DNA from 3 places in the Shewanella sp. ISTPL2 genome. Region 3 is predicted to be linked to each of the others. Evidence: predicted binding sites of a transcription regulator. Region 3 holds the regulator's gene; each other region holds the start of a gene.

The links. Region 3 encodes sigma-54, which starts transcription at its own class of promoters, with help from an activator protein. Its sites were predicted from a motif close to GTTGGCACGNNNNTNGNNT; they were not measured.
Region 1: HUB64_RS01995 (TorF family putative porin) is a predicted target of sigma-54. The motif match lies at 3,069-3,087, and genes of this name have one in related genera.
Region 2: fliD (flagellar filament capping protein FliD) is a predicted target of sigma-54. The motif match lies at 2,045-2,063, and genes of this name have one in related genera.

Annotation. Positions count from the first base shown of each region.
Region 1 covers NZ_JAAPAV010000001.1:445,063-453,216, forward strand. Annotated here, with positions in the region: gene HUB64_RS01985 (bifunctional diguanylate cyclase/phosphodiesterase) at 1-1,138, shown strand, start outside; gene rimK (30S ribosomal protein S6--L-glutamate ligase) at 1,316-2,221, shown strand; gene HUB64_RS01995 (TorF family putative porin) at 2,279-2,971, opposite strand; gene HUB64_RS02000 (HU family DNA-binding protein) at 3,263-3,535, opposite strand; gene HUB64_RS02005 (response regulator) at 3,695-4,492, opposite strand; gene HUB64_RS02010 (hypothetical protein) at 4,575-4,955, opposite strand; gene HUB64_RS02015 (DUF4240 domain-containing protein) at 5,083-5,592, shown strand; gene HUB64_RS02020 (hypothetical protein) at 5,606-5,920, opposite strand; gene HUB64_RS02025 (hypothetical protein) at 6,056-6,364, opposite strand; gene HUB64_RS02030 (DUF3016 domain-containing protein) at 6,643-7,167, shown strand; gene HUB64_RS02035 (GGDEF domain-containing protein) at 7,212-8,154, opposite strand, start outside.
Region 2 covers NZ_JAAPAV010000001.1:274,083-282,236, reverse strand. Annotated here, with positions in the region: gene HUB64_RS01300 (hypothetical protein) at 1-315, opposite strand, end outside; gene fliS (flagellar export chaperone FliS) at 284-664, opposite strand; gene fliD (flagellar filament capping protein FliD) at 678-2,024, opposite strand; gene HUB64_RS01285 (flagellin) at 2,327-3,145, opposite strand; gene HUB64_RS01280 (flagellin) at 3,366-4,169, opposite strand; gene HUB64_RS01275 (flagellin) at 4,386-5,198, opposite strand; gene HUB64_RS01270 (hypothetical protein) at 5,343-6,356, opposite strand; gene flgL (flagellar hook-associated protein FlgL) at 6,369-7,286, opposite strand; gene flgK (flagellar hook-associated protein FlgK) at 7,298-8,154, opposite strand, start outside.
Region 3 covers NZ_JAAPAV010000001.1:3,077,181-3,085,334, forward strand. Annotated here, with positions in the region: gene HUB64_RS13385 (transposase) at 1-63, opposite strand, end outside; gene HUB64_RS13390 (OmpA family protein) at 736-1,425, shown strand; gene HUB64_RS13395 (molybdate ABC transporter substrate-binding protein) at 1,691-2,527, shown strand; gene mgtE (magnesium transporter) at 2,606-3,970, opposite strand; gene HUB64_RS13405 (HPr family phosphocarrier protein) at 4,221-4,496, opposite strand; gene rapZ (RNase adapter RapZ) at 4,483-5,337, opposite strand; gene ptsN (PTS IIA-like nitrogen regulatory protein PtsN) at 5,334-5,777, opposite strand; gene hpf (ribosome hibernation promoting factor) at 5,780-6,067, opposite strand; gene HUB64_RS13425 (RNA polymerase factor sigma-54) at 6,096-7,574, opposite strand; gene lptB (LPS export ABC transporter ATP-binding protein) at 7,682-8,154, opposite strand, start outside.

The sequences.
Region 1 (8,154 bases), 2.6 Mb from region 3:
GGGGGATATTCTTTTAGTTAAAGTAGCCGCTCGATTAAGTGAAGTACTACGAGATGGCGACATTATTGCCCGTTTAGGTGGGGACGAATTTGTCGTGCTAGTCACTGATAATGATTATAAATATTTCCCTATGATTGTGGCTAATCGATTGTTAAAAGTGTTTGAGGACGTGTTTTGTCTCGGTGATAACGATGTGCTTATTGGTGCCAGCATCGGCGTGGCTTTTTATAATGAAGCGGCTTCGAACAGTTCTGAGCTGATGAAATGTGCCGATATCGCTATGTATCGCGCTAAAAAAATGGGCCGAAACCAGATTCAGTTTTACTCAGAAGCTTTAGATAAAGAGGTGCGTTACCGTAATCATATCGAGTCGAGTTTGCGTACTGCCTTAAAAAGAAATGAATTTAAGGTTCATTATCAAGCGCAAGTGAATGCGAAAACCCATCAGCTGGTGGGGATGGAAGCCCTTATCCGATGGCAGCATCCTGTAGACGGCATTATCACCCCAGATCAATTTTTACCCATAGCCGAAGAAATTGGATTAATGGAAGACATTGATGATTGGGTGCTTGAACAAGCCTGTATTCAGGCACAGGTTTGGTTAACCCAATTACAGCCAACAGGGAGAGAATTTACCATTGCCGTTAACCTGTCTGCATCGCAAATTGGAAATGAGAACCTGTTTGATAAAATAGCGAATACGCTGACTAAGACAGGACTTCCTGCTGTAGCATTAGAGCTTGAAATTACTGAGAATTGCCTTATTGAAGATCCCCATGAACATGCCAAAATGCTCGATAGAATCGCCGAGTTAGGGGTGCGTTTTGCCCTTGATGATTTTGGGACGGGTTTTTCGTCCTTAGAACATATCAAATTGTTTCCCATTAGCGTGCTGAAAATCGATAAAAGCTTTGTCGCTTCCTATGATAAGGATGATAAAGACACTCGTTTGCTCGCTGCATTACTTAACTTCGCCCATGGGTTTAATGTCATATCAGTAGCTGAGGGCGTTGAAACAATTGAGCAGGCTGAGTTTTGTACTTCTCGCCATTGTACTGTATTACAAGGTTATTTGTTTTCTCGCCCCTTAGATGCAACGGAGTTTGAGGCTAAGTATATTTTGCCGCTGTTAATTTAAACGAGTTCCGAATGTGATAGGTCTTGAAGTATTTCATTAGCATAATGATTTCGTCTGGTGAGGAATATTTTCTTGCTTTACACTGAGCAATAGACAAATATCAGCCCCTTTTCTGTCGCTGTGCTTTTGGTGCCGCAGAACGGTTTATTCACTCATGCTTAAGTTGGTCACTCAGCAATGAAAATAGGTATTTTATCCCAATTCCCCCAGTTGTATTCAACACAACGCTTAGTCGCGGCTTGCCAAAGTCGTGGACATGAAGCGGTCGTGATCAATACGCTGAATTGCTACATGAATATTAATTCTATTAAACCTAGCATTCATTATGAAGGTACTGAATTAGTTGGGTTTGATGCCATCATTCCGCGTATTCATGCTAGCGTGACTTTTTATGGTTGTGCCGTTGTACGTCAGTTTGAAATGATGGGCGTATATGCCGCGAATGATTCAATCTCCATTGCGCGTTCGCGGGACAAATTGCGGGCACTGCAACTACTTTCCCGCAAAGGGATTGGCATGCCTGTGACGGGTTTTGCCAATAAGCCAAATGATATCCCAGATCTCATCAATATGGTGGGCGGCGCTCCGTTAGTCATTAAATTACTCGAAGGCACTCAAGGGATTGGTGTCGTACTCGCTGAAACTAAAACGGCTGCTGAGAGCGTGATTGAAGCATTCTTGGGGCTCAAAGCGAATATCTTAGTACAGGAATACATTAAAGAATCCAATGGTAGTGATATTCGTTGTTTTGTTGTCGGTGACAAGGTTGTTGCTTCGATGAAACGTCAAGGTCCCGAGGGCGATTTCCGCTCTAATCTGCATTTAGGTGGTTGTGGTGAGGTGGTAAAAATCACCTCTGTTGAGCGTAAAATGGCTATTGCCGCTGTGAAGGCGATGGGATTGGTTGTCGCGGGAGTAGATATTTTACGTTCTAACCGTGGTCCACTGATCCTTGAGGTTAATTCGGCGCCTGGCATTGAAGGGATTGAGCAAACAACAGGGATTTCAGTGACTGAGCCCATTGTTGAGTATATCGAGAAAATGGTTGCGGCCCGTAAAACAAACCGGTCAATTATTGCCTAATTGGTGATAGTGATAAAATGACGCCACTTTTTAAGGTGGCGTTTTTATGTTTAGAGCTTATAGATCAAAACTGTAGGAATATCCGAGTACTAGTTTGGCATCATCATCGGTGAGATCGGTATCTGAGACCATAAATGACACTGTGCCTATGCTGGTATCTGCGCTGAGAGTCACGTTATAGTCGGCATAATTATCTTCGCCAAACCAAGATTGGACGACATCACCGTTTGAGTAACCATAGTGCACTGATAAACTCAGCTTTTCAGTGAGAGGAACGGATACCGTCGCGGCAAGATAACTGAGATCTTTATTATCTAAAGGATCGGCGGCCAGATCGTCACCGGCATTGATGACTTGGGAGTAAGCCAGTTCGAGCCATTTCCACGTGACAGCAGCATGGAGCTCACCAAAATCAATACTGCCTGGTGCGTCTGGATAGGCGTAGTAGAGATAGCCAAAGTCGTAGCTGATGTCTTCGGTAATACTGCCGCCATAACCCGCATATAGATCAAGCTCGTAGCTAGTATCATCACCAAAATCCACATTCGATGCCCAAGTTCCCGCATAAAATCCAGAATCGTGGCTGTAGTCAAGGCCACCTTGGATTGCGACTGCATCTTTAGTTTGGGTCGCACCGCGCCATAGGTAATTAGAGGTACCGCCAATGTTACCTGATACGGCTGCAAAGGCGTTGCCTGCCAGTAACATTCCCGTCGATAAGGCCAAAACGCTGTACAGTGATTTCTTCATGCTCATCCCCTCGATTGACTTATTTATCGATTCACCATTGGCACACTCAAAGTCAGCTGTGTTCATTAGTGCATCTTGGTTTTTTCTAAGGAAGGATTTGCTAATCACATGCCACTATTACAATGCCATGTAAAACAAGGTATTAGAACTCGCAATGTTAATGAAATGTTTTTATTTGCCAGTTTGTGGGGCAGAGGCGCACTTTTGTTGTGCAAAAAATATTCAGTGCTTCACTGGGATTGGGCAAAAAAAAACGCCTCACAATGGAGGCGTTGTATTGAATTTTATAACTTAGTTTACGCTGTCACGTAGGGTTTTACCCGCTTTAAACTTAGGCACTGTCGCTTCAGCAATTTGAATTTCTTTACCCGTTTGTGGGTTACGGCCAGTGCGAGCGGCACGAGTCGCTGTTTCAAAAGAACCGAAACCTACGATGGAGATTTTGTCACCATTTTTCATTGATTCGGTAATAGCTGCTTCAAAAGACTTCAATGCGCGTGCTGCTTCTACTTTCGTTAGATCGGCATTTTCTGCAATTTTGGCGATTAGTTCAGTTTTGTTCATTTTTATTGTCTCTTCTTTCCGTAGATTTATTTGAAATAAGCGTGCCTAACATGCCATAAGGTTTAGCACTTGGAAAGCCTTTTGCGTCTAGCGTGCAGCAGGATGTTCAGTAAAGCGCAGAATATTTACTCAGTTCGTGACTTAAGTTTTATTCTGGTTTTATTCTTCTAACAGTTGATAGAGTAATTTTTTAACAAGTTTGGGTTCAAAGGGTTTGTCACATAAGGCATTTACACCCGCTTGGGACACATTGCTGAGGTGGGTATCGTTGGCTTCGGAAGACACCATCAAGATGGGAATGTGCGATTGTTGGCTTTCATTGCGGATAAATTGTGTCAAAGCTAGCCCATCTACACTCGGCATATTGTAATCCGTGATCACTAAGTCGAACATATTGTGTTTCATTAACGCTATGGCTTGCGCGCCATCCTCGGCCTCGGTAATTAGCTTCATCCCTAAGTTACCAATCGTACGTTTAATGACGTTTCTTGCCATACGGCTATCATCGACCACTAATACGCGCACATCTTGTACATCGAAATTACTCAGGTCGAGTTCATCGTGGCTGAGTAAATCAATCGTGGCATTCAATGCTGTACCTAAATGGTCGGCACTGAAGGGTTTAGGTAGAATCGCTACTACACCCGATTGGCGGAATATTTCAAGTTGCTCACGGCGGCACTCACTCGAGACCAGCATAAATTGGATATCTTTGCAGTCAGCGTTGGCCCTTAAGTAGCCCAAGAGATCGATGGCAGTGCCATCATCGAAATGCATGGCGCTCGCAATAAGGTCAGGTTTATGGCGAGCAATAATATCTTTAGCCGCTTCTATGTTTTCTGCGGTTTGAATGCTGAGAATGCCTTCTTGTTGTAAGCGTTGAATAATAATTCGACGCTGTGTCTCTGAAGGTTCTACCAAAAGAATGGAAAGTTCGCTGGGCGATAAATGGCTCATAGTCTACTTCAAGTTAAGAATCGTAAGTATTTTACTGGGTCGCTAAGCTACGCTATTGATAACAGCTTAGCAACAAAGTCCATTACTGAGTTTGGCGGGTCAAATAGTGTCTCGTGACCTTAGAAAATGCGATCCAATACTGCACGAGTAAAATAACAATAATGCTCACTGTGAGTGGCAACATAGGAATGTTGTGGCCAGAAACAACTACTTTTACATCCTCAGGGGTAATGCGATAGGCAATAATTGCTGTAATCCCCAGTGCCGAGAATCCTAAGGTTTGCATGCCAATATAAATCTTCAACACTAAGCTAGACCACGGCGCCCGTATGAGTATGCCAACGAGCACGGGGAGGACACCTAGGGTGAATACATCAAGGGATTGAGTCATCACAGTACGCCAAAGTGCAGCAATGCTGAAGAGGCAATATAACGTGATCAGTAGTATAAGACGTTTAGGCATAGATTGAAGTGCACACCAGTAGCAAAGAAGATGAGCAAGTGTAGGAAATGCCCTAATCCGAGTCCAGTATAACCGTGATATCGTGTAGAATATGCCTTTTTGCTAGAGGCTCTAATAGGTGACGTTTATGACAGAAGTTGAGTTTTGGGGGTTAGTCACGCGAACGGAAACGGCGCAATCACAGGAGTCTTTGACTCAAGCACTGAAGCAGAAACTTGCCGAATTGAGTAATGAAGAGTTAAAAGCTTTCGATAAAATCTTTGGTCAGCAGATGCGCCGTAGTTATTTGTGGTCTGTTTGGGGGGCGGCTTACATTATTACGGGCTGTGATTCTGAATATGCTTTTGCCGAGTTTAGGTGTTTTTTGATTTCACTTGGTAAAGAAATTTTCGAAGGTGTGGTTAATCAACCTGACACCCTAGCACGTTTAGTCGCTTGGCCAGAGCGAGATGCCTATGCTTACCCTTTTGTAGATGAATACGACCTTATCGCAGGGCAATTATACGAAGATAGAACTGGTGAGGAGCTGCCCTTTATGCCATCGGGCAAGGCGACGCCCGCGGGGAAAAAATTTAGCACTAAGCCCAAGGATTTAAAGCGGCAATACCCTGAGCTGAGTGCCCGTTTTCCATTTTAGTCTTGGCAATACCTTATGAGCGTAAGCAAGCGTTGGTAGTGACATCGAAGGTCATGCCGTATTTAGGGCAGATGTCGCTCATAAACTCATGTTCTTGCGCGGTTAATTGTTGACTAAAATCTTGCTTAAGCTGCTCTGTCATTTGATGTTCAGCCGCATTTTGCATCTGAGCCAATTTGCTCAAATGAGTGTTAACTGCCTGTTGCTGGCTGATGGTCAATGGCGCAGCTTGGCTTGAAATACTTACGCTAGTTCCGATTGTCAGCAGTGCCAATAAAGCGAGTTTTCGTGAATATGGGTTGAATAGATAAGCCGTTTTTAGGTTCATAGGTAAGCTCCAAGTTAAAAATTACGTTTAACACGTTAGTTCTAAATCGTGCATCCTTAGACGGTAAAGAAAACGAGTTGTACTGTGAGGAGCGGAGTTTATTGTATAAATATTGAACCTATGCTGAATGGTTAGTTAGTGCTCATTCTTCATTTCTTCGCATTGAAATCCTTGCTTACGAGTATCGAACTGGCACATAGATCCACATTCCCAAGGCACATTGTCGTAGAAGGCAGATTGTTCGCGTGCAAAATCGCGGCAAGTATTATAGCTGTCAAAGTTATCGGTTTTTTTATATTTTCCTGAATCATAGCCATGGTTGTAGATAAAGGCTGACCAAGTTTTAGGGCCAGTATTTTTGTCACTCGGGGAGATAAACCAAATCGCACTTACGACGCAGGTAAACAGGATAAGAATGAACACAGGTACAACAGGGAATTTCATTTTTTATTAAGTGGGCAATGTAAACAATAGCGGAAGGATAACGCTTTTTTTGTCGTTATGCGCGTGAAATGTTCACAAATTGATAACTATGCACTTACTTGGTGCAATTTCGATACAAAAAGATACGTATCGGTTGTGATGGTTAAATAATATTTACTTAATTATACAAAAGCTTACGACACATTTGCTGTACTTATATCAGTTTTGCGTTAAGCTCTAGTTCAGGTTAGATTTTGTACTGTGGTTCTCAGAAAGTTATCTAGGCCTTGGAGGCAAACATGAAAATTCAGTCCCTTTTACTCGCAGGTGTATTAAGTTGCAGTGCGGCTTGGGCGGCCGATGAAGCGCCTGTGGATCCCGTCACCGAAGATGGTGTGGTTAAAATTGTTTGGCAAAGTCCTAAAGATTATCGCGATATAAAATCATCAGGGGAGCTCCAATCCCGTTATGAGAAGCGCTTATTTGAAACCTTAACTGAAAACATCAATAAAGAAGCTGCAAAGATTTTAAAGCCAAATCAAAAGCTTGAAATGACCATTACCGATGTTGATCTGGCGGGTGATATGCGTCCAACATTTGGTGCGACCGCCAATGATTTACGCATTATCAAAGACATTTATCCGCCGCGTATGACTTTTTCTTATCAAGTCATGGAAAACGATAAAGTGATTATCGCGGGCGATGAAAAACTGTCGGATATGGGGTTTATGGGTGGGATCCAATCTTTAAATGATAAACCTTTTATTTACGAAACCAAAATGTTAACCGAGTGGTTAAAGAAGACGATTGCACCACAACTTTAATGACCCATATCGGTCGCTAATTGCTGAGTATTAAAGCTGTTTAGCTATGCCGTTAGTGCCTGAGTGTCGATAATCAGATGATTTTCTAACAGGTAAAATCCGTTATTTGCGGATTTTGCCTGTTTTTTTGCCCTAGCGCTTAAGGTCGATAGACTATGTTCATGGGCGTTAAAGGTGAGTGCGGGTGGTAAAATGCCTACACACAGACTGATCAATTGATGGTAACAGGCTTCACCTTTTCTATCGTCGGCGAGCATTTCTTGGGCCAGCCAGTGCTCGGCGCTATAAAACAAATGCTTATGGGTTTCAAAATCCGCTAGAATTCGCTGGCAACGGCTGATCATATGCTCACAGGTGCTGATAATTACAAAGTCATCGCCGCCGACATGGCCAACAAAGCAATTGTCGCTTTTATACTTCAGTAACAGATTCGCCACTTCACAAATCACTTCATCGCCACGGCAAAATCCATAAATATCGTTATAGGGCTTAAAGTTACACAGATCAAAATAGGCTAGATAAAAATGTTTCTTTTGGATCTTAAGGCGTTTTAATTCCTCTTGAATGGGCACATTACCCGGCAAATCTGTAAGAGGATTCGCATGGCGCGCCATCTTAATTCTGTGCTCTGTGATCCTTTGTAGCAAATCCTTGGTATGGCCTATGCCGAGTAGTTTACCACGGCGAAGGATAATGAACTGTTGCGCTACCGTATTAGCACTCTCTGAGGTCAGTAATTGACTTACGGTGGATAACGGTTCGTTGGCCTCAATCTGGATGACTTGCGGGTCCATTACTTCACTCACAGCATGATTTTCATGTAAGGCGCGACCATAGGGTGTGCTGAAGAGTTCAAGTAAGGTCGCGCGGCTGATAATACCGAGTGGCAACTGGTTATCGACCACTACAACCGCCTGTAATGCAGGTTGCGAGATAAAGGTGTCACTTAAGAATTTGAGTTTAAGCGTGGGCACTACGGTTATGGCA
Region 2 (8,154 bases), 2.8 Mb from region 3:
CAAAGCTCCACTTACTTGTGTTAATTGATAGGCTGCTAAACCTGGTTGTTGCGCCTTAAAGCGGCCCATTTCAGCGGCTAATTCATCACGAGCCAAGATCAACTCTTGCAGCACTTGGGAATGAACCCGCTTTAATTCTGCACGTGCCAATTTCTGCTCAATATCATGAGTCTCACCTGCCTGTTGCAGGGCTTTGATCAAAGCGATGTTCACTTTTCGGACGCTTTCCCAATCCTGAGCATCTGCATATTGGCGTAAAGCATTCGCAAAACGCGCCCACTGCTTAATTGAGATTTGTCCATCCTTCTCTGACATTGGTAATCACCTGAGTCACTGGAACTAGCGCTTCAGCACTGTTTTCGACACTGGCGCTGACAAGCTGACGGCTACAAAAGTCATAGAGACGATGTAAGCTCACGGCAACCTCACCACCATTTTCAAGGTCAAGCATAGAGTCCAAGCCATGCACGATATTAAGGCACTTATGGATACTCATTCCTTTCGCCTCAAACCTTTGGTATTCCATATGGCCAGCGGTCCGCTCTAGTTCTTCCAATAAACCATCAAGTAACATACGCACCATGTCATGGGTTGTTGCTGCCGCTACTTGTGCATCTAAAGCGGTTTGCTTGTAGGCATTAAATGGATCGTACTCATTTAACATTTTTTACTGCTTCCTATGAAAACAACTGACTTGCGGAATTAAACTGATTAATGGTGGATTCCATTGCCGTAAACTGGGTTAAATAAATCTGATACTTTTGATTCATTTGATAATCATGGCGCGCCATACTGTCATTCACACTTTTAATCTGCTTATTTAGCGCTTCCTGCTTTTGATCGATATAGCCATTGAACTGTGTAAAAGGTTTTAGGGTCTTTTCTATGCTTTTGATATAACTGTCAGGACCAGTAAACATGGCTTGTACTTTTTCTGGATCACTTTTAAAGCTATCGGTCAGCTTAGCATCATCAATTTTTAGTTTTCCGTCTCGTCCAATCTCAATCCCGATATCAGACAAACGCATGCCATTAGCAGCCGTTGCAAATACAGAATCACGTAATTTAGACTGGAGAAGGCGAATAGAGGTATCCCCCTTCAACACACCAATTTGCGCTTCACTCACTGCAGTGCTTTTGTCTTCCTTATCTTTATCGGAAGAGCCAGAGTCAGAGGTTTTAACGCCCATAGAACGAGTTAATTGATTAATTTGCGTCATTAAAGAATTAAATGAATCGACAAAATCCTTAACCGCTTTCTTATTCGCTTCAAAATCGTCAGTGACTTTAATCATGCTGCTTTCACCAGCCGCATGCACCTTGACTAATTCGAGGCTGACACCATCAACAACATTTTCTAGATAGTTACTACTGCTGGTAATACTGATACCGTTTAATGTGAGTTCCGCATCTTGTGCTGCACGACGTTCTGTCATGCCCCAATCGGCACCGTTAAACTCTACCTTCACTTGATTCGCGACACCCGATTCCTTTGAAGACAGCATAAATTCGATTTGGTTACCTGTGCGCACTAATGACGCTTGTACACCAGGATTACCCACTTGTTTATTGATCACATCGCGTAACTGAGACACAGAAATAGCCGCACCGCCATTAACCGTTGCCAAATCAATGTCCATGCGCTTAGTCGGATCACTACCGACTTGAATACTGATAATGCCCGACGTTGGCAACAATTCACTTTCAGAGGAATAGGCTTTAGTCAGTTGATGCGCTTGCGCAAGTTTATGCACGCTCAAATCATAGTTGCCCTTTGGAGCATCAGATTTAACTGTCGCGGTCGCATTCTCGCCCGTAACCGTAGCAATTTTGCCTTTAGCTGCATCGCCACCCATTTCACTCAGCTTAGTGGCCATCTTCTTCATATTATTTTCGAGCAATGTATAAGCATCTAACTGTGTTTTGCTGGCAGTTAGCTTACCTTTGTAAAGCGTATCTTTACCTGCGCGGTCTGCGCCAATCAGTTGCTGAGCAAATTGTGCTGCATTCATACCTGAAATCATGACTACCTCCACTCGTTCTAGAGCAAAACGCATGCCAAAAACAAGTTACTGTTTTTAAAGAAAATTAAATAATTAACTGGCCCAAACACAGCTAAATACTTCCGCATGAACACTTAAACAGGAAAACCATCTTCCACTTTGTGTTATCGAAAATTACCCACTAAAACATGAACCTTATAGGTTTCAATCTCGGGTTTAGCGACTACCGACCAATACATAAACCGTGGCTAAAATAAAAATGCCAGTCAGCGCAACTAACTGGCATTTTAGCCGTGACCAATGACATCACTTGCCCAATAGCATTAACGCAATAGACCCATGACTAAACCCGTGTTCTGGTTAGCTGAAGACAGTACCGTTGTACCCGCCTGAACTAATAATTGATTACGTGTCATATTGGCAGATTCAACCGCGAAATCGGCATCCATAATACGGCCGGCAGCGGCTTTAGTATTTTCAGTTACGCTGGCAAGGTTAGCCGCAGTATGGCCAAGACGGTTAATGTTGGCACCTAAGGTTGAACGTTCTGTCCCCACTTTAGCCAAGAAGGTATCAACAGCCCCGATAGCCGTATTGGCGGCTGCAGAAGTCAACAAATCACCAGTAACTGTCTTATCAATAGCACCTAAGGTAACTGACATTTGCTCTGCTCCATCCGAGCCAATCTGAAAGGTCACACCTTTGACGAGTACACCATCAGTAGCATCTTTAAATAAGTTATTACCCGCATAGGTTGTATTTTCTACAATCCGGGTAATTTCTGCATTTAATTGCTTAAATTCATCATCCAACGCTTTTAAATCTGCTGTAGAGTTAACGCCGTTTGATGCTTGAGTCGCCAATTCTTTCTGGCGGTTAGCAATAGTCGTTAATTCTTCTAACGCACCATCTGCGGTTTGCAGCATAGAGGTCGCATCAGAAATATTGCGTGAAGCCGTTTCCATGCCCTTTACGTTAGCGCTCATGCGGTTAGCAATTTGCAAACCCGCTGCATCATCAGATGCGCTATTGATACGTAAACCCGTCGACAGACGCTCCATAGCATTAGTTAATAGATTATTACTTTTATTAACAGCACCTTGTGCAACAATTGACGCGTAATTAGTGTGAACACCTAACATATCAGCTCTCCTAGAAAAAACAGTTATCTTGGCTATGCCTGAATCCCGGTATAGCTCCATAACTAAGTAAGGCGACAGCAACAGCGCAAAACTAAAACTTATTTAAAAATAGATGGGAGCACCTCTATAAAAACAGACTTAAATGGCATCCACAAAACGCCATAAAAAATGCCAGCAAGCTAAGCTTACTGGCACTTAAAACTAACTCAACTCGGCGTAATTAACGCAGTAGCCCCATCACTAAACCTGTATTTTGGTTAGCAGAAGACAGTACCGTTGTACCCGCTTGAACTAATAATTGATTGCGGGTCATATTGGCAGATTCAACCGCGAAATCGGCATCCATAATACGTCCAGCGGCAGCTTTGGTATTTTCAGTCACACTGGCAAGGTTAGCTGCAGTATGTCCAAGACGGTTAATGTTGGCGCCTAGTGTAGAACGTTCTGTACCGACTGCTGCGATAAAAGTATCAACAAGGGCAATTGCCGCATTCGCGCCAGTAGTTAAATCACCAGCAGCCAGCGCAGCATCATCTATGGCTGTTGTTGTAACAACCAATTTTTCACCCGTTCCGGCACCAATTTGGAAGGTAACACCAGCCTCCAACTTGGTGAATAAGTTATTACCGGCATAAGTTGTATTATCGAGAATACGGGTAATTTCGGTGTTTAATTGAGTAAACTCATCATTCAGAGCCGTTAAATCATCAGCAGAGTTCACACCGTTTGCCGCTTGAGTGGCGAGTTCTTTCTGGCGATTAGCAATGGTCGTTAATTCTTCTAACGCACCATCAGCGGTTTGTAGCATAGAGGTCGCATCAGAAATATTACGTGAAGCGGTTTCCATACCTTTAACGTTAGCGCTCATGCGGTTAGCAATTTGCAAACCAGCAGCATCATCAGATGCGCTATTGATACGTAAACCTGTCGATAAACGCTCCATTGCATTAGTCAATAGGTTATTGCTTTTGTTAACAGCACCTTGAGCAACAATTGAAGCGTAATTAGTGTGAACACCTAACATATGTAGTTCTCCATTAAATAACGAGCATTTGGGTTAGACCTGAGTTCAGGCATAACTAACTAAAGCGACTACACAAGCCCACAACTAAAATCGATATTTAAAAAATAGAGTGTATAGCACTGTAAAAACTAGACTGAAATGGCATGCACACCATAAAAAAATGCCAGCAAGCTAAGCTTACTGGCATTAAAACTAACACTGACTAATTGAATAACATTAGCGCAGTAACCCCATCACTAAACCCGTATTTTGGTTAGCTGAAGACAGTACCGTTGTACCTGCTTGAACTAATAATTGATTGCGGGTCATATTGGCAGATTCAACCGCAAAGTCGGCATCCATAATACGGCCTGCAGCGGCTTTAGTGTTTTCGGTAACGCTCGCTAAGTTAGCGGCAGTATGGCCAAGACGGTTAATGTTGGCACCTAAGGTAGAACGCTCAGTACCCACAGCGGCTAAGAAGGTATCCACAAGGGCAATCGCAGCATTGGCGGTACCACCTGTTAAAGTACCTGCGACAGTTTTAGGAATTGCGCCTAATTTAACATCCATTGTTTCCGTTGTTCCGGCGCCAATTTGAAATTTCACGCCCGTACCAGAGGTCAATACACCAGTATCGAATAATTTATTACCAGCATAAGTGGTATTTTCTACAATACGCGTTATTTCGGCGTTCAATTGCGTGAACTCATCATTTAATGCCGTTAAATCAGCCGCAGAGTTAACGCCGTTAGAGGCTTGAGTAGCCAATTCTTTCTGGCGATTAGCAATGGTCGTTAATTCTTCTAACGCACCATCAGCGGTTTGCAGCATAGAGGTCGCATCAGAAATATTGCGTGAAGCCGTTTCCATACCTTTTACGTTAGCGCTCATGCGGTTAGCAATTTGCAGACCAGCAGCATCATCAGATGCACTATTAATACGTAAACCAGTCGATAAACGCTCCATAGCATTAGTTAAAAGGTTATTGCTTTTATTTACAGCACCCTGCGCAACGATTGAAGCGTAATTAGTATGAACACCTAACATAGTAGTTCTCCAGAAAATAACGATTGTTTTGGTTAGGCCTGAATCCAGGCATAACTCATTAAGGCGACATGAAAAGCTCATCACTGAAGCCAAATAGCTTATTTTCAAAAATTAAATAATCACACTTAGGGTTCGCTTCAAAAATTAGAGCAGCAGAGCGCTAACCTGTTCGCGGTTCGTATTTCCCTGCGCCATCAAAGATGTTACTTGATAGGCAAAAGGATAGGGTTGCATAAATTTATGCAAATGCTGGAGTTCAAATTTGGGCTGACTAGATGCGGTCAATTGCTTAACCTTCACCAGTAGTAAACGGTGGGATGCTTTAATATCATCAATTTGCACTGTGACTTTTTTATCTACCTTTGACACTTTAGCCAATGTCATTTTTAACTTTTCAGTATCCGTAAAATTCCATTCACGGGGATCCTGCCAACTAAATTTCTCTTCTAATGGTATATTCCTCGGCTCACCCGCTGGCAATCTTTGCCCTTCGCCCACCATTAAAATCCCCCCATTGAGCTTCATCCAAGTCTCATGCTGTGCAGTAAACACTGTGTCATTGGTCGATAAGCGGTCAATACTTATCCCTATCGAAGCTAAAACAGGCTCTATGATATCTTGTAGCTCTAAGCGATTTTTATTGGCAGGCAAAAGCAAATGCAATGTTTGCTTCTCAGTAAAAAGCGTAATCCGCTCATCGCGGTTCTTAGGTGATGTGAGATCGACTCGTCGGAACCTAAAAAAATGTAATGCCGCAGGCTGGGATGCTGAAATCAAATTCAAGTGATGATCGAGTAAACGCTTTCCTTGGTAATAAGGCCTAATCTCGATTAATTGTCTTCGACACTCCTCCGCTTTATGTAATGCATCTTCAACAACTGTGTTTTTACTGAACAAGCAGGTTTGTAGCTGTTTGTTCAGTTGACCTAGGATACTCTTGGCAGAAATCAAGCTCTGTAACACCACTTGCGATGCACTAATATTATGTTGCTCTTGAGTCACCTTAGCCCAACGTCCATAGGCTTCCAATCTATGCTTAGGTATGGGCCTCGCTTTCGGTGCACTGCGGGGCACACCTGATATCGGAGCAACATAATGAGACGTTACCGTCTGACTTTGGCGTAACTGACTAAGTGACTCACCTATCCCTTTGATCATTTAACTCATTACCTACATATGATTGAAAAGGGACAGCTGGCTTATCTGTACAAAAGTTTGCTGGGTAATTTTTAATGCGGTTAATTTGACATTGAACTCGGCAGTGGCAGCGGCATAATCGAGCTCCTGCGTTTCACCTATCACTTGTTTACTAAACAACACCATTTCTTCATGGGAGCTTTTAACTAACGCGAGATTATTTTGCTTGCCACCGAAATCGGTAATAGCTACACCTATGCTATCTAAGGTTTCACTTAACGCTGTTTGTATTCCACTCGCGGCCGCACTAAAAGCAGGATCGCTTGGTGATAAGCTTGGATCATTTAATACGTTAATATAGTCCATTGCTTGATTCAAAATATCTTGACCAGCATTGGAGAACAAGACTTTTTCGGCGGTGACATTAGCCGTAGTCCATGAGGAGCTAGACGTTTGTACCGTTCTCTCGCTAGCATCACCTTGGTAGACGTATCGCCCAGCCGCATCCTTAACTACCGCAGCTTTCTCAATCGCATTACCCGAAAAGAGATAATTACCCGACTCATCGGTGGCGTTAATATTATCCACTAACCCCTTTAAGAGTTCTTCCATTTCAGAAGCATAGGATGCTCTATCCTCTTTAGAGAGATTCGAGCTATTAGTCGCAATACTGATTTCTTTCATCCGCTGCTGCGTCTCAACCATGCTGGATAAATAGGTTTCAGCACGGCTCATATTGGTACTTAAGGAATCGATATTTTTAACGTATTGCTGTACTAGTGCTAAATCGCGTTGGTTATCCATTACCCGAACAACACCAATAGGATCATCCGAAGGCGATAGTATTGAAACACCTTTAGAGAGCATTTGATTCAAACGTGCCACATCATAGGTCGTGTTCTGCAAACTGTTTAAATTGTTAGTGTATAAATTTTGCATTGTTACACGCATGAATAAAGTCCTTAAAAGCTACTAAGCATAGTTTGAAACAGTTGATCTGCGGTGGAAATCACCTTCGCATTCGCCATATATGACTGCTGATAGATGATCAAATTAATCCCTTCTTCATCGGGATTTACACCACTGGTACTCGCCCATTGGGACTGCGCATCTTTTTGCAAATCTACACTGGTTTTAGCAAATGAAATCGCTTGGCGAGAAGCAGAACCTAACTGGCCAACCTTACTGGAAAAGGATTCCGCTAAGCTTGTATTACTGCCAAGGCTAGTAAAACTCAGCTCTTTATTCGCTAGCTGTACTAAAGCTTTTAAATTTGCGTTATCGCCTTGGGTGCCATCTTTACCAAAGGCAAGTTTATCAGGCGTAAAACCGGCCGTTAGAGATAAGCTTCCTCCTGGGTTATTAGCTTGATAAGTAAATAAATCCTGTGACGGTGTCGCACCATTTAAGTCAGTGCCAGAAGCAAGAATAGAATTAAACTCTGTCGCTAACATGACCGCTAATTCATCTATGTACTGTTGCGAATCTGCGAGCTGCACATCACGGTACGTAAGCAAGGCACCTAAACTGCCACCAGCGGTTTCATCAACATTAAACTGGCTAGCACCAAATTGGATAGTCACCAAATCGTTCTTAGGATTGGTGGGATCGGGATTACTCGTTAACTTAGCGGCAGTATTTCCCGTCAATAGCGGCTCACCTCGTGCCAGCGAGATATTGACCATGCCTTGGCTATCTTCAACAACCCGAATATCTAAAATCGCCGCTAAGTCATCAATTGCAGCATCTCGACTATCTTGCAGTGCAGGGGGAATCGTTCCTGTCACACTCGCCGCCTGAATGTCGCGGTTGAAACTGG
Region 3 (8,154 bases):
GCGACCTTGTACTTTAACCTCGGTGATAACATGTAGCTTGAGACTATTTTCTGCGATTCCCATGAGCGTTCCCTCTTTTACTGCCTTCGAACCAAAATATGACCGTTTGCGTTGCCTTTTATTGATGATAGTGACGCTGTTCTAAATCCCACTGGCTCAGACCTAGATGGCGCAGACAAATCCATTCGTGGCGACATAGTGCGATAAAGTTCATGACCTTTTTCATACTTCCTCCTTCATGACCCTAAATACTCGAGCCCATTTTCTGTCTCGATAGGTCCATTTAATTTGGATTAATCCTGTTGAAGTCGACTCTAGTTTTCGGCGATGTTTACCGCGTCTGACTGTCTACTCACTTAGTAGTATGTAAAATTCGTGCCAATATTCTAATTTTTATTTTAACCTTTTAAATCATTGGATTGCGCCTTCGATTAAAACGGCGTTATTTTTTAGTGCTGCCAATAAAGGTGCAAGGTGCACTATTTCGGTGCCATAGACTTGATATTTAATTGGCTGGTACAAGCCATGATTGAAGCCCGAAATCTGTATCTTTGCTGACTAAAATCTGGATTAGCATAATTGAAGATGGATAAAGGATTGTCTCCAGCGCAATTGCTTATATACTGCCTGCTTTGTGGCAATCCCTAGGTCATTCGTATTACCTAATGGACGTGATATTTCTTGCCCTTTTGAGCGGTATTCACAGTCATCAATCATATAAAGAGGTTATAAATGATGAAGTGTTTTCAGGCAGTGCAATCTAAACCATCCCTGTTAGCCATAGTGGTATTGACGACCGCGCTAGTTGCATCGGGTTGTACAACAATCAATCCCTATTCAAACGAAGAACAAACCGCTAAAGCGACCAGTGGCGCGTTGATTGGTGCAGTCGCGGGTGCCGCAATTGGGGTGGTATCTTCGAGCAAGAGCGACCGCGGTAAAGGTGCCTTAATTGGTGCTGCATCGGGCGCTGCAGTCGGTGGTGGTATTGGTTATTACATGGATGTGCAAGAGACTAAATTACGCCAACAATTAGCCTCAACGGGCGTGAGTGTGACCCGTAACGGCGATAACATCATTTTGAATATGCCTAATGAAGTGACCTTCGGCGTAGATCAAACCGAGTTAAGCGACGGTGCTAAACGTGTGCTGAATTCAGTGGCGGTTGTGGCCAAGGAATACAGCAAAACGCAGCTCAACATATTAGGTTATACCGACAGCAGTGGTTCAGACTCTTACAATTTACGTCTGTCACAGGTCCGGGCTAGCGAAGTGGGTAATTACTTGATGAATAAAGGCGTTGCCTCTGCCCGTGTAAAATCAAAAGGTATGGGTGAAGCGAGTCCTATTGCATCAAATGCCAATGCAAATGGCCGAGCACAAAACCGCCGCGTTGAGATCGTACTAATACCAACGGGTAAATAGTCTGGTCTAAGTACAAAGTTCTCGCTGAAAAAGTCGCCTGGGGCGACTTTTTTGTTTTCAGTGGTGGGCTAATTGAGTGATTAGCTTGCCGTGCTTCAATTAGACAATTTGTCCTTTGTGAAGCGCACCTTGAGTGACCTGCAGCACAAACATATCACTGCTAATTACCTTGGGATGAGTTCAGCTTGATCCCTTTATCGATTTCACGTTCTGTATGGGAATAAGTCACAAGAATGACTTTTAGTGCCTAAAGGAGAATATGACTATGATAAGCAAAAATGTGTTAGTAGCCTTGAGTTTAAGTCCTGTCATCATGGTGACTGCTGTACAAGGAGTGCCGATGAAAGCCGAAGTGACCACAGGAGCCGCGCCGATAGAACTGCGCGCCGCAGGCAGTTTAAAGGCTGCGATGAGTGATATTATTGCTGCTTATCAAGCACAGTCGCAAATAAGTGTTGTAGCGCAATATGCGCCCTCAGGTTTATTGTTAAAGCGCATTCAAGAGGGCGAGAAAGTCGATATCTTTGCCTCGGCGAATATGAAACATCCACAGGCATTAGTGGATTCGGGTCAGGGCGAAGCGGTGCAAATGTTTGCCCGTAATCAACTCTGCGCTGTTGCTCAAGACACAGTTCAGGTGACGAGTGCGACGTTACTCGATACCTTGTTAGATCCTAAGGTTAAAGTCGGCACCTCAACCCCGAAAGCCGACCCCGCGGGTGATTATGCCTGGGCCGTTTTTGCTAAGGCCGAAGCGGTAAAACCCAATGCGAAAGCCGCGTTAGAGACCAAGGCATTACAACTGACGGGCGGCCCTGAGAGCGTTAAACCGCCTAAAGATCGCAACCCCTATGGCTGGGTGATGGAAAACAAGCAAGCGGATATCTTTTTAACCTATTGCACTAATGCTGTGCTGGCTAAAAAAGAAGTGCCGAGTTTACAAATCATAGACTTACCGCAGGAACTCGCCGTGGGTGCCGACTATGGTTTACTGGTTTTGCAAGGCGCTAATACTGCCGCTAAGCCGTTAGCCGAGTTTATTCTATCGACAAAAGGCCAAGCGATTCTGAGCAGTTATGGTTTTCAACCTCCGGCAAAATAGCCTTCTTTAGTTTTCCAGTGGGATAAAAAACGGCACCTTTGGAGTGCCGTTCTGTGGTTAGCTTAAACTGTTAAAGCGTTAGTTCATCAGGTAGAGCGTCGCTAACCCGAGGAAGGCGAACAGGCCAACCACGTCAGTGACTGTGGTGAGCACCATACCGCCAGCGAGGGCAGGATCGATTTTAAGTCGTTTTAAAATCAATGGAATACTCGCACCTGCAAGCCCAGCTACTGTCATATTGATCAGCATAGCGCTACCAATTAATCCCGCCAGTGCCATATCATCCTTCCATAGCCACACGGCGACAAAGACTAAAATAGACCACATCAAGCCATTGAGAAAACCAATAGATAGCTCTTTACCGATAAGCCAGCGGGCGTTGCTTTGGCCGATATGGCCTAAAGCAATACCACGGATCACGAGGGCTAAGGTCTGATTACCGGCAACACCGCCCATGCTAGGGACAATCGTCATTAGGATGGCGATAGTGGCAAATTGCTCAATAGTGCCTTCAAACATATTGCTGACCGACGATGCGAGCAGGGCGGCGAATAAGTTAATCGTGAGCCAGAGCGAGCGACGTAGGGTACTTTTTAGCACTGGACCAAAGGTATCTTCATCTCCGTCCATCCCCGCCATACCCATCATGGAATGTTCAGCATCTTCGCGGATAACATCGACTACGTCATCGATTGTGATACGCCCGAGTAGCTTACCATCACTGTCGACGACAGGTGCCGATACCCAATCATTGCGTTCGAATTTCTGCGCGACTTCGCTGTCGGACATGCTCACCGGAATACTTTGAATATTGGGATCCATGATATTGCGAATTGTGGTGCTTGGCGCGCAAGTCAGCAGATCTGCCAGCCTAACACCGCCAAGGACTTTGTCCTGTTTGTCGACCACATATAAGGTATCTGTGGTGTCGGGTAGGTTGCCCCTTTGCCGAAGATAGCGCAGCACCACATCGATATTCACATCGGGTCTTAGGGTGACAGTATCTGTGTTCATCAAGCTGCCGGCGGTCTCATCTGGATAAGATAGGGCTTGTTCTACCCTCAGGCGATTTTGCTCCGTCATCGACTGCAACACTTGTTTGTAAACGGCGTCGGGAAGACTTCGCAGAATATAGGCGAGATCGTCGGTGTCCATGCTTGCTGTCGCTTTCGCGACTCGCTCAGGGCTCATGCTGCGGATCAGTGGGTCTTTGAGTTCTTCACTCAACTCATCGAGTATGTCGCCTATTTGTTCCTGATCGATGAGCTGCCACAATACTTGTCTGGCACTTGGCGGTGATGATTCTAAGATCAGCGCGATATCTGAGGCGGCCATTTTTTGCAGCATATTACGCACATGCACGAACATGCCGCTGCTAAGCGCTTGGTTTAACTGGTCAAGACTATGTCCGGTGTGATCGTTTTCTGCATTATCTACGGGCATTTGTCCTCCATTGTGCGGCAAATTGGTTTGAGATCTTAGTGTTGGGCTAGGATTTAGCGGTGACTAAGCGTCAGTCGATGACACAGATTAAGGCGGCTAAGGTAAGGTTAAGGCCAGCGCAATGACCGCTAGTGTAATCGCCTGTGGCTTGTATCGTCGAGCGACAAATGTTTTGCCATGTCTGAATGGCAAGTTTTTTAAACTAGACATGAAGTGAAACTAACGATGAAGTGCTTAGTGTGAAGTGAAACTAACAGGCTTCGTCAAACTTAGCGTCGATTAAGGCACAAATGGCATCGAGAGCCGGCTCTGCATCTGGGCCTTCGGCGATAAGCCTGATGGTTTTACCCATGCCAGTTTCAAGCATCAGCAAGCCAAGCACACTGGCGGCCGATGCTTGTTTATCGCCTTGGATTAAGGTGATGGTCGCATCAAACTCGGAAGCCAGTACCACCAACTTAGTGGCGGCACGGGCATGTAAACCGAGCTTATTACAGATGGTTATCTGACGTTCAAGCTTTGGCATTATTGAGCTCTCGATGACGGGCATAAACTTTATGTTTACCGTTACTAAAGCGTTTGGCCAATTGCTCTGCGACGTAAACGGATCTGTGCTGTCCACCTGTGCAGCCAATGGCCACAGTTAAATAACTGCGATTGTTACGCTCGAGGTGCGGCAGCCAAGTCTCCAGTAAGTTTTCGATTTGCCAGATGAACTTATTAACCAGTGGTTGACGATTTAAGAACTCAGCTACGGGTTCATCTAAGCCAGTCAATGGCCGCAGCGCCAACTCCCAGTGGGGATTGGGCAGGAAGCGCACATCGAACATAAAGTCGGCTTCGGTGGGCATTCCGTGCTTAAAGCCAAAGGACTCGAAGTTGATCACGAGTTCTTTATCGACACTACCAAGGAGAATTTGTCTGACTTGGTCGCTTAAATCATAGATATTCAAATTCGACGTATCTATGTAGTGATCGACCAGTTTTGACATAGGCTCGAGCAGTTTTCCCTCCAGCTTTATCGCTTCTTGCAAAGAGACTCGGCTCTTCGACAAAGGATGCAAACGGCGGGTTTCGCTGTAACGCTTAAGCAGAATTTTATCGCTGGAGTTAAGGAAGAAGCTCGTTAACTCAGTATCTGGAGGTAGGCTAGCGAGTTGTTTTACTAAGACCTTATCCTGCTCAGGCATGTTACGCACGTCGACACTGATGGCGACGAGATCGTTACTGCCTTTGAGTTGCTCAAGCAAACTGCCAATCAATGGCAAAGGAAGGTTATCGACACAATAATAGCCGAGATCTTCGAGTACCCTAAGGGCGACAGATTTGCCTGAGCCTGAGCGGCCCGACACTATGACCAGTTTCATCCAGTGATTACCTGATAGAGTTCCGTTTCATCATGCGTCTTGCGTAATTGCTTTAATATTTGCTTGTCGCTCAGCTTTTCGGCCATGCAAGACAAGGTACTTAAGTGCTGCTGACATTGGTCTGCAGGCACCAGTAGTGCAAATAAAATATCAACAGGTTGCTTATCGATAGCATCAAATGCTATCGGCTCTTCACACTTAATGAGTATGGCAATGGGCTGATCTATATCGGCTAGTCGACCATGTGGAATGGCGATGCCGTTACCTATACCTGTGCTCCCCATCTTTTCGCGCGCCACTAGGCTTTCGAATATCTCTTGAGATGAGAGGGTCGGGTACTGGGCAGCGACTAAGTCGCTGATGAGTTCCAGTACCTTTTTCTTGCTGCCCGGAGTGGCGCAGGTAGTGCACTCCGGCCGCAGTATGGTACAAAGTTCCATTATTAGTGTTTTGTTAACTTCTCTTTGTGTTTAATAACCTGACGGTCAAGCTTGTCAATCAGGGCGTCTATAGCAGCATACATGTCAGCATGCTCTGAAGTAGCAAAAACTTCACCACCTATGAGGTTTATTCTCGCTTCGGCAATCTGTTGCATTTTCTCAACATTGAGCACAACGTGCACATTATTGATCTGTTCGAAATGGCGTTCAAGTTTTGAAAACTTTTCTTCTACATATGCACGTAACGATTCGGTAATTTCGACATGGTGTCCACTTAGGTTTATTTGCATAGAAACGTCCTCCGATATCCACTGTAGGTTATAAACTTTTACGCTGATTAGAAGGTGGAATAAGCATAGCCTCTCGGTACTTCGCAATGGTTCTGCGGGCTACGTTGATCCCTTGTTCTGCCAGAAGTTGTGCCATCTTACTATCGCTTAATGGTTTTTTCTGGTTTTCCGCTGCCACCAGTTTCTTTATAAAGGCTCTGATTGCTGTGGATGAGCACTCACCACCATCGTCAGTACCGACGTGGCTAGAGAAGAAGTATTTTAGTTCAAAAAGTCCCTTAGGGGTATGCATGTATTTTTGAGTTGTGACCCGTGAGATGGTGGACTCATGCATTTCTACCGCTTCGGCAATATCGTTAAGCACCATAGGCTTCATGGCTTCTTCACCATACTCAAAGAAACCTTGCTGATATTGCACTATGCAATTAGCAACTTTAAGCAAAGTATCGTTACGGCTTTCTAAGCTCTTAATAAACCATTTAGCCTCTTGCAGATGGCCGCGAATAAATTGGCTATCGGCTTGGTTTTTAGTGCTGCGCGCCATTGAAGCATAATGTTGATTTACATTGATTTTGGGCATGCAGTCAGGATTTAGCTCAACCACCCAGCGGCCATTTTTCTTCGACACAGACACATCTGGGATAACGTATTCGTCATTATTGGGCGTGATCAACAAACCTGGGCGAGGATTGAGGGTTTGGATGAGTGCTATACCATCCCTTAATTCATCTTCTTTTAATTTAGTCTTACGCATCAATAACCTAAAGTCTCGGGCGGCGATCAGATCTAAATGATCTTTGATCAGCATACGGGCGTTTTCTAGGTTGGGAGTATCAGCGGCGAAATGCGACAGTTGGATCAGCAGGCATTCACTTAAATCGCGGGCGGCAACGCCTATGGGATCAAAATGCTGAATACGCTTGAGTACGGCTTCGACTTCGTCAAGCTCAACTTCAGGATTGCCCATGGCTTCGAGAATTTCTTCAGTGCTTTGGGTGAGATAGCCCTGATCGTCGATGGCATCAATAATGGCGGTGGCAATGGCTAAATCGGTTTCAGAAAACGGCGTGAGGTTTTTTTGCCATTCTAAGTGTTCGTACAAACCTTCACTGGTCTCGCCTTGGAAGGGCATATCGTCTTCACGACTGCCGCCGGGGCCTGAGTTTGGGGAGGCGGTAAACACTTCATCCCATGTGGTGTCCATGGGGAGCTCATCGGGCATGGATTCTTTGGTTAGCGACTCTGCCGTATCTATGGTGGAGCTGTCTTTTTCTGGTGGCAGAGTGCTAGATTCACTGAAATCCGTATCGGATAGCGTTTGGTTTACAGGGGTTTTAGTGGCGTCGAATTGATCCTCTTCCAGCTCGAGAAGGGGATTAGAATCTAATGCTTGCTGGATCTCTTGCTGCAGTTCTAATGACGACAGTTGCAACAGACGTATAGCCTGTTGTAGTTGTGGCGTCATGGTTAACTGTTGACCCAGTTTGAGCTGGAGTGACGCTTTCATGTTACCGCTGATCCCTACGTTATTATTGTTGGATGAGGTCGCTTATTATTATCTTGAGTGAAGCCCAATGGCGGTATAAATTGCCTCCATTGGCTTCGCTCGATTAACTATAGCCTGAATTGTTCACCTAAGTACACAGCCCTAACTTGCTGATTGTCTAAGATCTCTGCTGGAGTTCCTTCGGCAATCAGGTTTCCGTGACTCACAATATAAGCATGTTCACATACATCTAATGTCTCGCGGACATTATGGTCTGTGATCAGTACGCCAAGGCCGCGACTTTTGAGTTGTTCGATAATCTTCTTGATGTCGATAACCGAAATAGGATCGACGCCGGCAAACGGTTCATCGAGCAAAATGAACTTAGGATTAGCGGCTAAAGCCCGCGCAATTTCGACGCGACGACGTTCGCCACCCGACAATGACATGCCTTGGCTGTCACGGATGTGGGTGATATGAAACTCTTCGAGCAGATGTTCTAGTTCTTCTTCTCGTTCTTCGTTTTTAAGTTCTTTACGAGTTTGCAGTACGGCCATGATGTTGTCATGAACAGTTAGCTTACGAAAGATACTGGCTTCTT